Regions from separate parts of the Variovorax sp. AC103 genome, predicted to be linked through region 3. Evidence: predicted binding sites of a transcription regulator. Region 3 holds the regulator's gene; each other region holds the start of a gene.

Region 1 (4,257 bases), on a different contig from region 3:
CCCCTTGTCTGCCAGCTTCTTCGACAGCGTGATGGCCTGGCCGTTGTTGTTCAGGGTCATGAGCACGGCCATGTCCTTCTTCGGGCCGCCGGCGCCCACGTGCACGCCGTAGACGAGGCCGTAGAGCACATGGGCGAAGTCGAGCTCGCCGTTGACCAGCTTGTCGCGCACGCCGGCCCAGCTGGCTTCCTTGCTGGGGACGATCTTCACGCCGTACTTCTTGTCGATGCCCAGCACCGAGGCCATGACCACGCTGGCGCAGTCGGTCAGCGGAATGAAGCCGATCTTCACTTCTTCCTTCTCGGGCTTGTCCGAGCCCGCGGCCCAGACGGCCGAGCGCAGGGCGGGGTCGATGCCCACGGCGCCGATCGCGGCGGCTTGCAATACGCGGCGTCGGCTGAGGCGGGTTTTGAGCAGATCGGTCATGGGGCGGGGCTCCGGTGGAAGACGAACAAACAGAAAAGACGAAACCAAAACGGAAACGAAAAAAGGCGTCCGCACCGCGCAGGGGCTGCTCGAGAACGAGCCCTTGCGGGATGCGGACGCCTTTGTCCGGTCAGGTGAGAAGCACCCGCCGTTGGGTGCCGCCTGCCTGAAGACCCATTGGGGGGTCTCTAGGCATGCTTACACGCAAACACTGTGCCAGCTGGTCAGGCCACCGGCTTGCTATCAATAAAGAAGCGTGACGCGGCCTGTCGACGAGGGCAAACGCCGTATTGGCCTATGAAAGCGGCGCGGGCACGTTTGTTGTGCGCTGCACCAAGTTGAAACCTTTGCCCTTTGCGTTTCAGCGCGGTGGCGCGCGGTCGACCACGGGCAGGTAGTCGGCCATGGCCAGCATCGACTCGGCCACGTCCACCAGCCGCCGGTTCTGGTTCATGGCGGTCTGGCGCAGCATCTTGTGCGCGTCTTCTTCGCTGAGGCGGCGGTGCGCCATCAGCAGGCCCTTGGCACGCTCGACGACCTTGCGTTCGTTGAGCGAGGCGCGCACGGTCTCGAGCTCGTCGCTCATGGCCTGCAGGCGCAGCGACTGCTCGCGGACCATGTCGACCACCGAGCGCTCCAGGTGCCTGCCGAACTGCGCGGGCGCGGCGGCCTGGGCGTCGGCATCGTCGAAGAACAGCGCGCCGGCCTGCGGGGCCAGCGTGTCGAGCACTTGCTGGTACTCCTGCAGCTCGTGGCGCGCCTGCGCGGTCTTGTGCTCGCACAGCGCGCGCAGGTCGGCGGCCAGGCGGTCTTCCACCGTCTTCATGGCGTCGATGCGGCGGGTGCAGCAGTCGAACCAGGCCTGGCTCAGCGGGGCGTCGGCCTGGGCGGGGGAGGCGCCGCGCCGCCGCATGCGCTCCAGCTCGGCCAGCATGGCGTCAGGCTGGCTGTCGCGCCACAGCGCGAGCACGGTGTCGCCCGAAAAGTCGGTGAAGACCTGGAAGCAACGCTCCTGCGACTCGATCAGGTGCAGCCATTGCAGGCGCTGCGCCTCGTCGCTGCGGCCCAGCGCGAGCGCGGCGGCCCCGAAAGCGCGCTCCTGGCCGGCGAACTCCTTGCCCTGCATGAAGTTGAACATTGCGACAAGCAGGCGCGAGATCTCGGGGTCGGCGGCGCCGTCGGCCGCTTCGAACACGACCGACAACAGGCCGGCGACCAGCTTGGCGAAGGCGGCGACCGCCTGTGCCGGCTTGAGTTCCAGTGCGTCGATGCGGCGGCGCAAGGCGGGCAGTGCGTCCAGTCCCGGCAGCACGAAGGCGATGCGGCTGAACAGTCGCGCGCCGTTGCCCGCGCCCACGCCGCGGTGGTCCTCGGTTGCCAACTGGTCGAAGCCGGCGCGCACCGCCTGCTCGAGCGCCAGGCATTCGGCGATCTGCGGGCCGCGTTGTTCCGCGAAGCGGGCGCCGCGGGTGGCGAGGAAGATGTTCGACATGCCGCGCTCGCGCTGCAGCGCGTGCACCAGGCGGCCGATCACGCTCACCAGCTCGCTGGTGCGGGCGAGCTGGTCCAGTTCGTCGATTTCGCAGCGGCGTGCCGCGATGAGGAAGCTCAGTCCGGATTTCATGGTGGGGCGCGGGGAATGCGCAGGGTCGTTTCAAGTATTGCAACATCCGTGCCTCCGGCGCGCGCTTGTCCCTTCGCGGGACGGGCGCGGCAGGCGCCACCTACACTCGGCGGCATGCTCTTGTTGGGAATCGAATCATCCTGCGATGAAACCGGCGTGGCGCTGGTCGAGTCGCACGGCGACGCGCTGCCGGTGCTGCTTTCGCACGCGCTGCACAGCCAGATCGCCATGCACCAGGCCTACGGCGGCGTGGTGCCCGAACTGGCCAGCCGCGACCACATCCGTCGCGTGTTGCCGCTGACCGAAGCCGTCATGGCCGAGGCCGGCCGTTCGCTCGCCGACATCGACGTGGTGGCGTACACGCGCGGCCCGGGCCTGGCGGGCGCGCTGCTCGTGGGTGCCGGCGTGGCTTGCGCGCTGGGCGTGGCGCTGGGCAAGCCGGTGCTGGGCGTGCATCACCTCGAAGGGCACCTGCTGTCGCCGTTCCTGAGCGCCGATCCGCCGGAGTTTCCGTTCGTCGCGCTGCTGGTGTCGGGCGGCCACACGCAGCTGATGCGGGTGGACGGCGTGGGCCGCTACGCGCTGCTCGGCGAGACCATCGACGATGCGGCCGGCGAGGCCTTCGACAAGAGCGCCAAGCTCATGGGCCTGCCGTACCCCGGCGGCCCGTGGCTCGCGAAGCTGGCCGAGGGCGGCAATGCCACGGCCTTCAAGCTGCCGCGCCCGCTGCTGCACAGCGGCGACCTCGACTTCTCGTTCGCCGGCCTGAAGACCGCCGTGCTCACGCAGGCCAAGAAGCTCGGCGACACGCTGGAGGCGAACAAGGCCGACCTGGCGGCGTCCACGCAGGCGGCCATCGTCGAGGTGCTGTTGAAGAAATCGCTCGCCGCGCTCGACCAGACCGGCCTGAAACGCCTGGTGGTGGCGGGTGGGGTGGGGGCCAACACGAATCTGCGCGAGCAACTGAATGCCGCCTGCGCCAAGCGCCGGGTGCGCGTGCACTACCCCGAGCTGCACCTGTGCACCGACAACGGCGCCATGATCGCCATGGCTGCCGCGATGCGCCTGCAATCCGGCCTGTCGCAGGCCAGCGAGCGCTACGCGTTCGACGTCAAGCCGCGATGGCCCATGGCGTCGCTGTCGCCCGAGGCGACGCTGCCAGAGACTGCGTAACCGGTTGACGTGCTCGGCCGATCGACGGCAGCGGCAGCACGTCGAGCATGTTGCGCCAGAGCTGGCGCCATTGCGGCCAGTCGTGGCCGCCTTCGGTGGTGAACACCCGTCCCGACGGCAGGGCGTCGGCCAGCAGCCTGTGGTTGTTGACGAAGCGGTCTTCGAGACCGAACCCCAGGTAGAGCGGCGGCAGGTCCTTCGAGGTCTGGTCCTGCAGGTACTGCTGGAAGAAGGGCCACAACTTGCGGTCGGGTTCCTCGTCGGGCTGCGGGCCGGTCGGGGCCTGCCATGTGCGCAGGCCGCCGGCCTTCTTGATCTCCGCGCCGAGCACGCGCCGCCCGAGGTAGGGCGCCAGGGCCACGATGCCGTCCACGGAGCCCGGGCGCGCCAGCTCGTGGATCAAGGCGCCGAAGCCGCCGATGGAAATGCCCACGAGCCAGATCGACTTGTAGCCCTTGGCGCGCTGCGGCTCGATGACATCGGCGTGCAGGCGGTCGCTCAGGGTCTGCTCGTAGTAGTAGGAGACGTCCGCATCGACCAGCAACGCATCGGCTGCCAGGTGGCGTTCGCGCACTGCGGCGATGAATCCCTCTCGCTCGAACTCGTCGGGCTTGAGGTACGCACCCGGCAGGAAGATCAGGAGCGTGTCTGACTGTTCGTCGGGACTGGCGGGTTGGAGATGTGTTTGCATGGTGCCGTGAGGGGGCACCCGACCCGCACCGTCATGGAACTCGATGCGTTTACGAGACGCCCACGAAGAAGAAAGTACTAAGAAAACGTCACATGATGTGACGTTATGCGGCCCTATTGTGGATAGGGAGCATGTTCAAAGTCAAAGTGAACCTTTGGTGACACTTTCTTCTTGTGGGCTTGGGCCGAACTAGTTGATTTGCAACTGCGCGGCCGTGCTCACCGGAACGCGCTTGCCGAGCTTGAGCGTGAGCACGCCGTTCTCGAGCTTGGCGTCGCTCGCGGTCACGTCGATGTCCAGCGGCAGCTCGTAGGCGGCCTTGAACTGGCGCTTGGCTTCGGCC
Region 2 (4,257 bases), on a different contig from region 3:
CTGGGCGCGCAAAAGCGGCACCAGCACGCGATGGCCGGCGTCGCTGTCGAGGCTGTAGCGCGGACCGGCGTCGTACAGCAGGCTGTGCGTCGCGGTGCGCACCAGCACCGCATTGCCCTGCCCGATGTCGGCCGCGAGCAGTTCGAAGTCGCCAATGGCGGGCCGGGGCGCCTGCCACAGGAGCACGGGCAGCAGCAGCGGCACGCCGAGCGCGCGCAGCGACCACGGCAGTCGCATCGCCAGCAGCATGCCCCCCGCCACGCCAAAGGCGGCCGCCCACGCGGGCGGCGCCGCCATCGACACCGTGGCCCAGGGAAGGCCGGCGAGCCATTGCAGCAGCAGCGTGAGCCACCGCACGGCCTGGGCCCCGAGGTCCCACGACGGCGCCACGGCCACACCGAGCATCGCCAGCGGCGTGACGACCAGCGTGACCCACGGAATCGCCACCGCATTGGCCAGCAAGCCGACCAGCGACACCTGCTGGAACAGCAGCAGGCCGAGCGGCGTGATCGCCAGCGTGATAACCCATTGCTCGCGCAGGAACTGGAAGAGCCGCGAAGACGCATGCGTATTCTTCTCTCCGGGCACCGCCGCATCGGCGGCGAACAGCACGCCGACCGCCACGAAGCTGAGCCAGAAACCCGCCTGCATCAACGCCCACGGATCGGCCGCCACCACCACGGCGGCCGTCAGCAGCCACACATGCGGCCAGGGCCAGCGCCGCCCGGTGAGGCGCAGCAACGCCACCGTCGCGAGCATCCAGACCGTGCGCTGCGAGGGCACGCCCCAACCGCTGAAAAGCGCATAGAGCGCGGCCAGCAGCAAGCCGCCGACCAGCGCGGCCAGCAGCAAGCCGCCGACCAGCGCGGCCTGTGGCGCCGGCACGCGCAGCATGAGCCGGGTGCTGCGCCGCCAGAGCCAGCCGACGACGTGCGCGGCAAGCCAGGCGAACATGGTGATGTGAAGGCCCGAGATCGACATCAGGTGGGCCACGCCCGTCGCGCGAAAGACGTCCCAGCCCGCGCGGTCGATGGCGCTCTGGTCGCCGGTGACCAGGGCCGCGATCACACCCGCCTGGCCGCGGTCGGGCACCCGCGCGAACACGGCGTCGCGCACCGATTCCCGTGCGCGCTCGACCGGGCGCAGCCATGTGGTCGACAGCAGGGCCGGGGCCGCGTCGCGCGCACCTGTGCGCACGTAGCCGCTGGCATGCAGACCTTGCTCCCACATCCACAGCTCGCCGTCGAAGCCATGCGGGTTGCGGTTGCCGTGCGGCGCCTTGAGCCGCACCGTGAAGCGCCAGCGCTCGCCGGCATGCGGCGCATCGGCGAGGTCTTCGGCATACCAGCCGAGCGCGATGCGGTCGGGCACGAGCGGCGGCGTGCCTTCGGTGCGGTCGGCCCAGCGCGCGGATTCGACGTCCAGACGGAATCGCGCGCCGGCCTCGTTGCGTTGAGGCATTTCCGCGACGACGCCGGTCACCTGCAGGTCGCGCCCTTCGAGTCCGGGACGCAGCGCGCCCTGCGCATAGGCCACGGCGCGCCACCCCGCGAGGCCCGCGCCAGCCATGGCGCCGCACACGAGCGCGATCGTCACGAGCAGTTGCGCCGGCAAGCGCCGCCACGCGAGGCCAGCCACGGCAGCCAGCAGCAATGCGGCATAAAGCCATGCCGGCCACAGCGTCGGTTGCTGCAGCTGCAAGGCCGCGCCAAGCAGCGAGCCGCCCAGTGCGGCGAAGGTGCCTGCGCCGCGCGCAACACCGGCCACAGCACCGCCGGCCGTGCGAAACGACGTCAACTCGAGCCCCCCATCCCCATGATGCAAACCCTCCCCAGGTCGCGCTCAATGGCGCGTTAATTGCTTGGCATCTGGGCTAGTATGCGTCTCACCAGAGACATCTTTTCGATGCAATCTGTCAGTACTGCACACAAAAACGCATGTCCATTCACGCCGCTCTCCACCACGTCACTCACTACAAATACGACCGCCTGGTGCAGTTGGGCCCGCAGGTCGTGCGCCTGCGTCCCGCGCCGCATTGCCGCAGCAACGTGATCTCGTACTCGCTGCGGGTCGAACCCGCCGAGCACTTCGTCAACTGGATGCAGGACCCGTTCGCCAACTACCAGGCGCGGCTCGTGTTCCCCGAGAAAACGCGCGAATTCAAGGTCACCGTCGACCTCGTGGTCGAGATGGCGGTCTACAACCCCTTCGACTTCTTCCTCGAGCCGCAGGCCGAGAACTTCCCGTTCAAGTACACGGCCTCGCAGGCCGAAGAGCTCGCGCCCTACCTCGTGGCCGACCCGGTCACACCGCTGCTGGAGGCCTACCTCGACAAGGTCGACCGCAAGGAACAGCGCACCATCGACTTCCTGGTGGGCATCAACCAGCAGGTGCAGCAGGACGTCAACTACCTGATTCGCATGGAACCCGGCGTGCAGACGCCGGAAGAAACGCTCGCCAGCGGCAGCGGCTCGTGCCGCGACTCGGGCTGGCTGCTGGTGCAGTTGCTGCGCCACATGGGCTTGGCCGCGCGCTTCGTCTCGGGCTACCTGATCCAGCTCACGCCCGACGTGAAGTCGCTCGACGGCCCGAGCGGCACCACGGTCGACTTCACCGACCTGCACGCCTGGTGCGAGGTGTTCCTGCCGGGCGCCGGCTGGATCGGCCTGGACGCCACCTCGGGCCTGATGGCCGGCGAAGGCCACATTCCGCTGGCCTGCACGCCGTCGCCGTCGAGCGCCGCGCCCATCGAGGGCGGCGTCGACGAGTCCGAGGTCGAGTTCGGCCACGAGATGAAGGTCACGCGCATCTACGAATCGCCGCGGGTCACCAAGCCCTACACCGAAGAGCAATGGTCCGAAGTGCTGGCCCTGGGCGACGCAGTCGATGCGCGCTTGAAGGCCGGCGACGTGCGCCTCACCATGGGCGGCGAACCCACCTACGTGGCCACCAGCGACCGCGACGCGCCCGAGTGGAACACCGACGCCCTCGGCCCCACGAAGCGCGGCTACGCCACCGAACTCGTGCATAAGCTGCGCGCCGAATACGGCAGCGGCGGCTTCCTGCATTTCGGCCAGGGCAAGTGGTACCCCGGCGAGCAGTTGCCCCGATGGGCGCTGTCGATCTTCTGGCGCGCCGACGGCCAGACGCTGTGGCACGACCACGAGCTGTTCGCCGACGAACGCTTTCCCACGCACTACACGAGCGAAGACGCGCGCCGCTTCACCACCGTGCTGTCGCACAAGCTCGGGCTGACCGAGCGCTACATCCAGCCCGGCTACGAAGACACCTACTACTACCTCTGGCGCGAACGCCGCCTGCCGGTGAACGTCGACCCCTTCGAATCGAAGCTCGACGACGAACTCGAACGCGTGCGCCTGCGCCGCGTGTTCACGCAGAAGCTCGACGCGGTGATCGGCTACATGCTGCCCATCGAGCCGGGCAACGCCGATGGCGACGCGCCTGCGCTCGCCGGCCCGGGCTGGAAGACCGGCCCCTGGTTCCTGCGCGACGACCGGCTGTACCTGATTCCGGGCGACTCGCCCATGGGCTACCGCCTGCCGCTCGATTCGCAGCCGTGGGCGAGCAAGGGCGACTACCCCTACCTGATCGAACGCGACCCGACCGCGCCGCGCGGTGTGCTGCCGAGCGCCACCGACTACCGCGCGCGCTATGCCGAGACTTCGACGTCGGCGCCGCAAGGAGACCGCGGCGCCGTCCCGTACGCCTTCGGCACGCCGCCGGTGGTGCCCGCGGCACTGCGCATGCAGGGTGCCGGAAGCGCCGCCGCCGCGACTGCGTCCGCAGGCACAGGGCCCGCAGCCGCCGCCCAAGACGCCGAAGACATCGGCAATGCCGCCACGCGCCAGCCGCTGCGCGGCGAGTCCGCCCACTGGGTCACGCGCACCGCGCTGTGCGTCGAGGTGCGCGACCCGCGCCGCGCCAACGGCCCGTCGGCCGAGAAGAAGGGCAGCGCCTCGGGTGTGCTCTACGTCTTCATGCCGCCTCTGGCGCGCCTGGAGGACTACCTCGACCTGGTCGCGGCTGTCGAAGCCACCGCGCGTGACCTGGGCGTGCGCATCGTGATGGAAGGCTATCCGCCGCCGCGCGACCCGCGCCTGAAGATGCTGGCCGTCACGCCCGATCCGGGCGTGATCGAGGTCAACATCCACCCGGCCCACAACTGGAAGGAACTGGTCGCGCACACCGAGTTCCTCTACAACGCCGCGTTCGAAACCCGCCTGTCGGCCGAGAAGT
Region 3 (4,257 bases):
TCCCCTTTTTGCAAGGGATACCTGGCCCGCTTCGGCGGGCTTTTTCATCTGTGCGTGCGGGGCTGGCGCAATCAGCCGCATACAATGCCGAGCAAGTTTCGTGCCTCTATGACATTGCATTCTTACCCCACCACTCCCTCCTTCCTCCGTTGCATCGGCCGCCTGGCTGCCGCCGCGCTGCTGCTGGCCGGCTTCGCCTCGGGCGCCCTGGCCGAAACCGCCGACCGCACCAAGCCGATGAACATCGAGTCGGACGCCATGCGTTACGACGACCTGAAACAGACCAGCGTGTTCACCGGCAACGTGCTGGTCACGAAGGGCACGATCATCATCCGCGGCGCGCGCATGGACGTGCGCCAGGACGCCGAGGGCTACCAGTACGGCGTGGTCACGGCGGCGCCCGGCAAGCGCGCCTACTACAAGCAGAAGCGCAATGCGCCCGACGAATGGATCGAGGGCGAGTCCGAAGTCATCGAGTACGACAGCCGCGCCGACAACGTCAAGTTCATCCGCAACGCCGTCATGCGCCGCCTGCTGGGCGCCACGCCGAACGACGAGAGCCAGGGCGCGCTGATCGTCTACGACCAGAGCAACGACACCTACACCGTCAACGGTTCCACCGTGCCGGCGAACACCGCCGTCAACGCGTCCACCCCCGGCGGGCGCGTGAGGACCATCCTGACCCCCAAGGCCGCGGCCGCGCCGGCCGCCGGTGCCTCGGCCCCGGCGGGCGCGAAGGCTGCGCCGCCGGCACCCACCCCGGCGCCCGGCAAGGGCCTGCGCCAGAGCACCACGCTCGACGACGGAGAAACCCGCAAGTGATCGAAACCGCTGGAACGCACGACGCCAACGGCGCGCCGGGCAGCCGCCTGGTGGCGCGCGGCCTGAAGAAGAGCTATGGCAGCCGCACGGTGGTGAAGGACGTCTCGCTCGACGTGCAGAAGGGCGAAGTGGTCGGGCTGCTCGGGCCCAACGGCGCGGGCAAGACCACCTCGTTCTACATGATCGTGGGGCTGGTGCGTGCCGACGCGGGCCAGATCACCATCGACGGCGAGCCCATCGCGCACATGCCGATCCACCGGCGCGCCCGCATGGGCCTGAGCTACCTGCCGCAGGAAGCCTCGATCTTCCGCAAGCTCACCGTCGAGGAAAACGTGCGCGCCGTGCTGGAGCTGCAGAGCGAGCCCGACGCCAACGGCAAGATGGCGCCGCTGTCCAGGCAGCACATCGAGGAGCGCCTGTCCGAACTGTTGTCCGACCTGCGGGTCGACCACCTGCGCGATTCGCCCGCGCTCGCGCTGTCGGGCGGCGAGCGCCGCCGCGTGGAGATTGCACGCGCGCTGGCCACGCAGCCGCGCTTCATCCTGCTGGACGAGCCCTTCGCCGGCATCGACCCGATCGCGGTGATCGAGATCCAGCGGATCATCAGTTTCCTGAAGGAACGCGGCATCGGCGTGCTCATCACCGACCACAACGTGCGTGAGACGCTGGGCATCTGCGACCACGCGTTCATCATCAGCGACGGGCATGTGCTGGCACAAGGCACGCCTTCGGAGATCGTCGACAACGCCGAGGTACGACGCGTCTACCTTGGCGAGCACTTCCGGATGTAAGGGCGGGTGGGCTCTCCATGAAGCAAGGGCTGTCCCTTCGCGTCTCGCAGCACCTGGCATTGACGCCGCAGCTGCAACAGTCGATCCGGCTGCTGCAGCTCTCCACGCTCGAACTGAGCCAGGAGGTCGAGCAGATGCTGGACGAGAACCCGTTCCTCGAACGCACCGCGGAAGAGGCGGCGCGCGAGGAATTCGGGCTCGACGCGGCCGATGCGCCGGTCCCGCGCGATGACGGCGGCGGCGATGGAGGCGACGGCATCGAAGGTGAAAGCGACTTCGCGCCGCCGGCGGCCAGCACCTCTGCTTCGTCCACTGAGACGACCACCAGCACCGCCGACTCCGACGGCCCGGCCACGGAAATCACCGAGCGCGAGCCCGACTGGGAAGGCGACGGCACCGTCGACATGGCCGCGCCCGACGACAGCGAGTGGGGCAGCGACGCCCCCGCGCGCCAGAACAACCTGGGCGACGATGAGCGCGCCGACGCCACCGAGCTCGCGCGCAGCCAGGAGTCGCTGCAGTCGTTCCTGCACCGCCAGGCGCTGAGCCTGCGCCTGAACGAGAACGACAGCGCCGCGCTGCGCTTCCTGATCGAGTCGCTCAACGACGACGGCTACCTCGAAGACTCGCTGCCCGCGCTGGCCTCGGGCCTGGCTGGCGACGACAACGACCAGTTCGACGACCTCGTGCACCACTTCCAGGTGGCGCTCGGCCTGCTGCAAAGCCTGGAGCCCGTGGGCGTGGGCGCGCGCGACCTGGGCGAATGCCTGGGCATCCAGCTGCGCGCGCTGGCCCGCCCGGACGAGACCGAGCAGGAGCAGCTGGTCCGCAAGACCGCCATGGCCGTGTGCAAGCAGTCGATGGAACTCTTGGCGCGTCGCGACTTCAAGCGCCTGGCCACGCTCACCCGCACCAGCGAAGAGCTGGTGCGCCTGGCGCTGCAGATCATTGCGCGGCTGGAGCCCAAGCCGGGCCGGCGCTTCGTGGACGTGGAGCGCAACATCGTGGTGCCGGACGTGATCGTCACCAAGACCGGCCGCGGCACCAACATCAAGTTCCGCGTCATGCTGAATCCGGAGGTCATGCCGCGCCTGCGCGTGCACGACATCTACGCGGGCGCTCTCAAGGCGCACAAGGGCGAGGGCAGCCAGGCGCTGTCGCAGCGGCTGCAGGAGGCGCGCTGGTTCATCAAGAACATCCAGCAGCGCTTCGACACCATCCTGCGCGTGAGCAACGCCATCGTCGAGCGCCAGAAGAGCTACTTCGTGCACGGCGAGCTCGCGATGCGCCCGCTGGTGCTGCGCGAGATTGCCGACGAGCTGGGCCTGCACGAGTCGACCATCTCGCGCGTGACCACGGCCAAGTACATGTCCACGCCGTTCGGCACGGTCGAGCTCAAGTACTTCTTCGGCTCGGCGCTGGGCACCGAGACCGGCGGCAATGCGTCGAGCACCGCGGTGCGCGCGCTCATCAAGCAGTTCGTCAGCTCGGAAAGCATCAAGAAGCCGCTGTCGGACAGCCAGATTTCCGAGATGCTGAAAGAGCAGGGCATCGAGTGCGCACGCCGCACCGTGGCCAAGTACCGCGAGGCGCTGCGCATCGCGCCCGCCAACCTGCGCAAGGCGCTGTAGCAAGCCGACCATGAGCCCTGGCCGCCCGCATCCGATGTCGCGCCGGGGGCTCGGGTTCTTCGCCTTGGTGGCCGTGCTGCTGTTCGCCGGCTGCGCCACCTTGCCCGACGAGGCGCCGCGCCCCGCCGTCAAGGCCATCGCCGTGTCGGCCGATACCGCCCTGGGCAAGATCGCGCTGGGGGCCCAGCCCGACCCCGACCTGAGCGGCTTTCGCCTCATGCCCGGCGGCGACTTCGCCTTCGATACCCGCATCCAGCTGGCGCGCCGCGCCCAGCGCACGCTCGACGTGCAGTACTACCAGATCGAGAACGACGAGACCGGCCGCTACCTGTTGCGCACCCTGCGCGACGCCGCGCTGCGCGGTGTGCGGGTGCGCCTGCTGATGGACGACCTCTACACCTCGGGCGAGGACGAGCTGCTGCTGGCCTTTGCCGCCACGCCCAACGTCGAGCTGCGCCTGTTCAACCCGTTCCCGGCCGGGCGCGGCAGCATCCTGAAGCGCTTCACCGCCTCGCTGTTCGACTTCAGCCGCGTGAACCGCCGCATGCACAACAAGCTGTTCATCGCCGACGGCGCGATGGCGGTGGCGGGCGGGCGCAACATCGGCAACCAGTACTTCCGGCGCACCGCGGGCGAGAACTTCCTCGACCTGGACACCTTCGTGACCGGCGCGCTCATCCCGCGGCTGGGCAGCCTGTTCGACCAGTACTGGAACAGCGTCTACGTGCGGCCCATCGGCTCCGTGGTGCGCACCGATGTGCCGCGCGACGAACTGCAGCGCCGCTTCGAGGCCGCCACCGGCCCCGACACCACGCCACCCCCGCCGCCCCCCGCGCCCAACGACCTGCTCGGCTACAGCCCGATGGCGGACGACCTGAACACCGGCAAGCTCAACCTGATCTGGACCCTGGCCGAGGCCTACGCCGATTCGCCCGACCGCGTGATCGGCAAGACGGCTTCCTACGGCGGCGTGCCGCTGCTGGACGTCGACAGCGTGCGTTACAACGTGGTCG

Evidence for each region. Region 3 encodes sigma-54, which starts transcription at its own class of promoters, with help from an activator protein. Its sites were predicted from a motif close to TGGCANGNAANCTGCTTT; they were not measured.
Region 1: the regulator sigma-54 is predicted to act here: its motif matches at 2,087-2,104, upstream of AC0IYU_RS21425 (nitrate- and nitrite sensing domain-containing protein).
Region 2: the regulator sigma-54 is predicted to act here: its motif matches at 1,847-1,864, upstream of AC0IYU_RS15165 (transglutaminase family protein).

What each region holds. Positions count from the first base shown of each region.
Region 1 is NZ_CEEDFC010000015.1:57,882-62,138, reverse strand. It holds gene AC0IYU_RS21430 (CmpA/NrtA family ABC transporter substrate-binding protein) at 1-426, opposite strand, end outside; gene AC0IYU_RS21425 (nitrate- and nitrite sensing domain-containing protein) at 788-2,050, opposite strand; gene tsaD (tRNA (adenosine(37)-N6)-threonylcarbamoyltransferase complex transferase subunit TsaD) at 2,165-3,223, shown strand; gene AC0IYU_RS21415 (alpha/beta hydrolase-fold protein) at 3,162-3,914, opposite strand; gene AC0IYU_RS21410 (Hsp20/alpha crystallin family protein) at 4,104-4,257, opposite strand, start outside.
Region 2 is NZ_CEEDFC010000009.1:114,504-118,760, forward strand. It holds gene AC0IYU_RS15160 (DNA internalization-related competence protein ComEC/Rec2) at 1-1,797, opposite strand, end outside; gene AC0IYU_RS15165 (transglutaminase family protein) at 1,938-4,257, shown strand, end outside.
Region 3 is NZ_CEEDFC010000029.1:84,384-88,640, reverse strand. It holds gene lptA (lipopolysaccharide transport periplasmic protein LptA) at 109-822, shown strand; gene lptB (LPS export ABC transporter ATP-binding protein) at 819-1,613, shown strand; gene rpoN (RNA polymerase factor sigma-54) at 1,631-3,244, shown strand; gene AC0IYU_RS31200 (phospholipase D family protein) at 3,255-4,257, shown strand, end outside.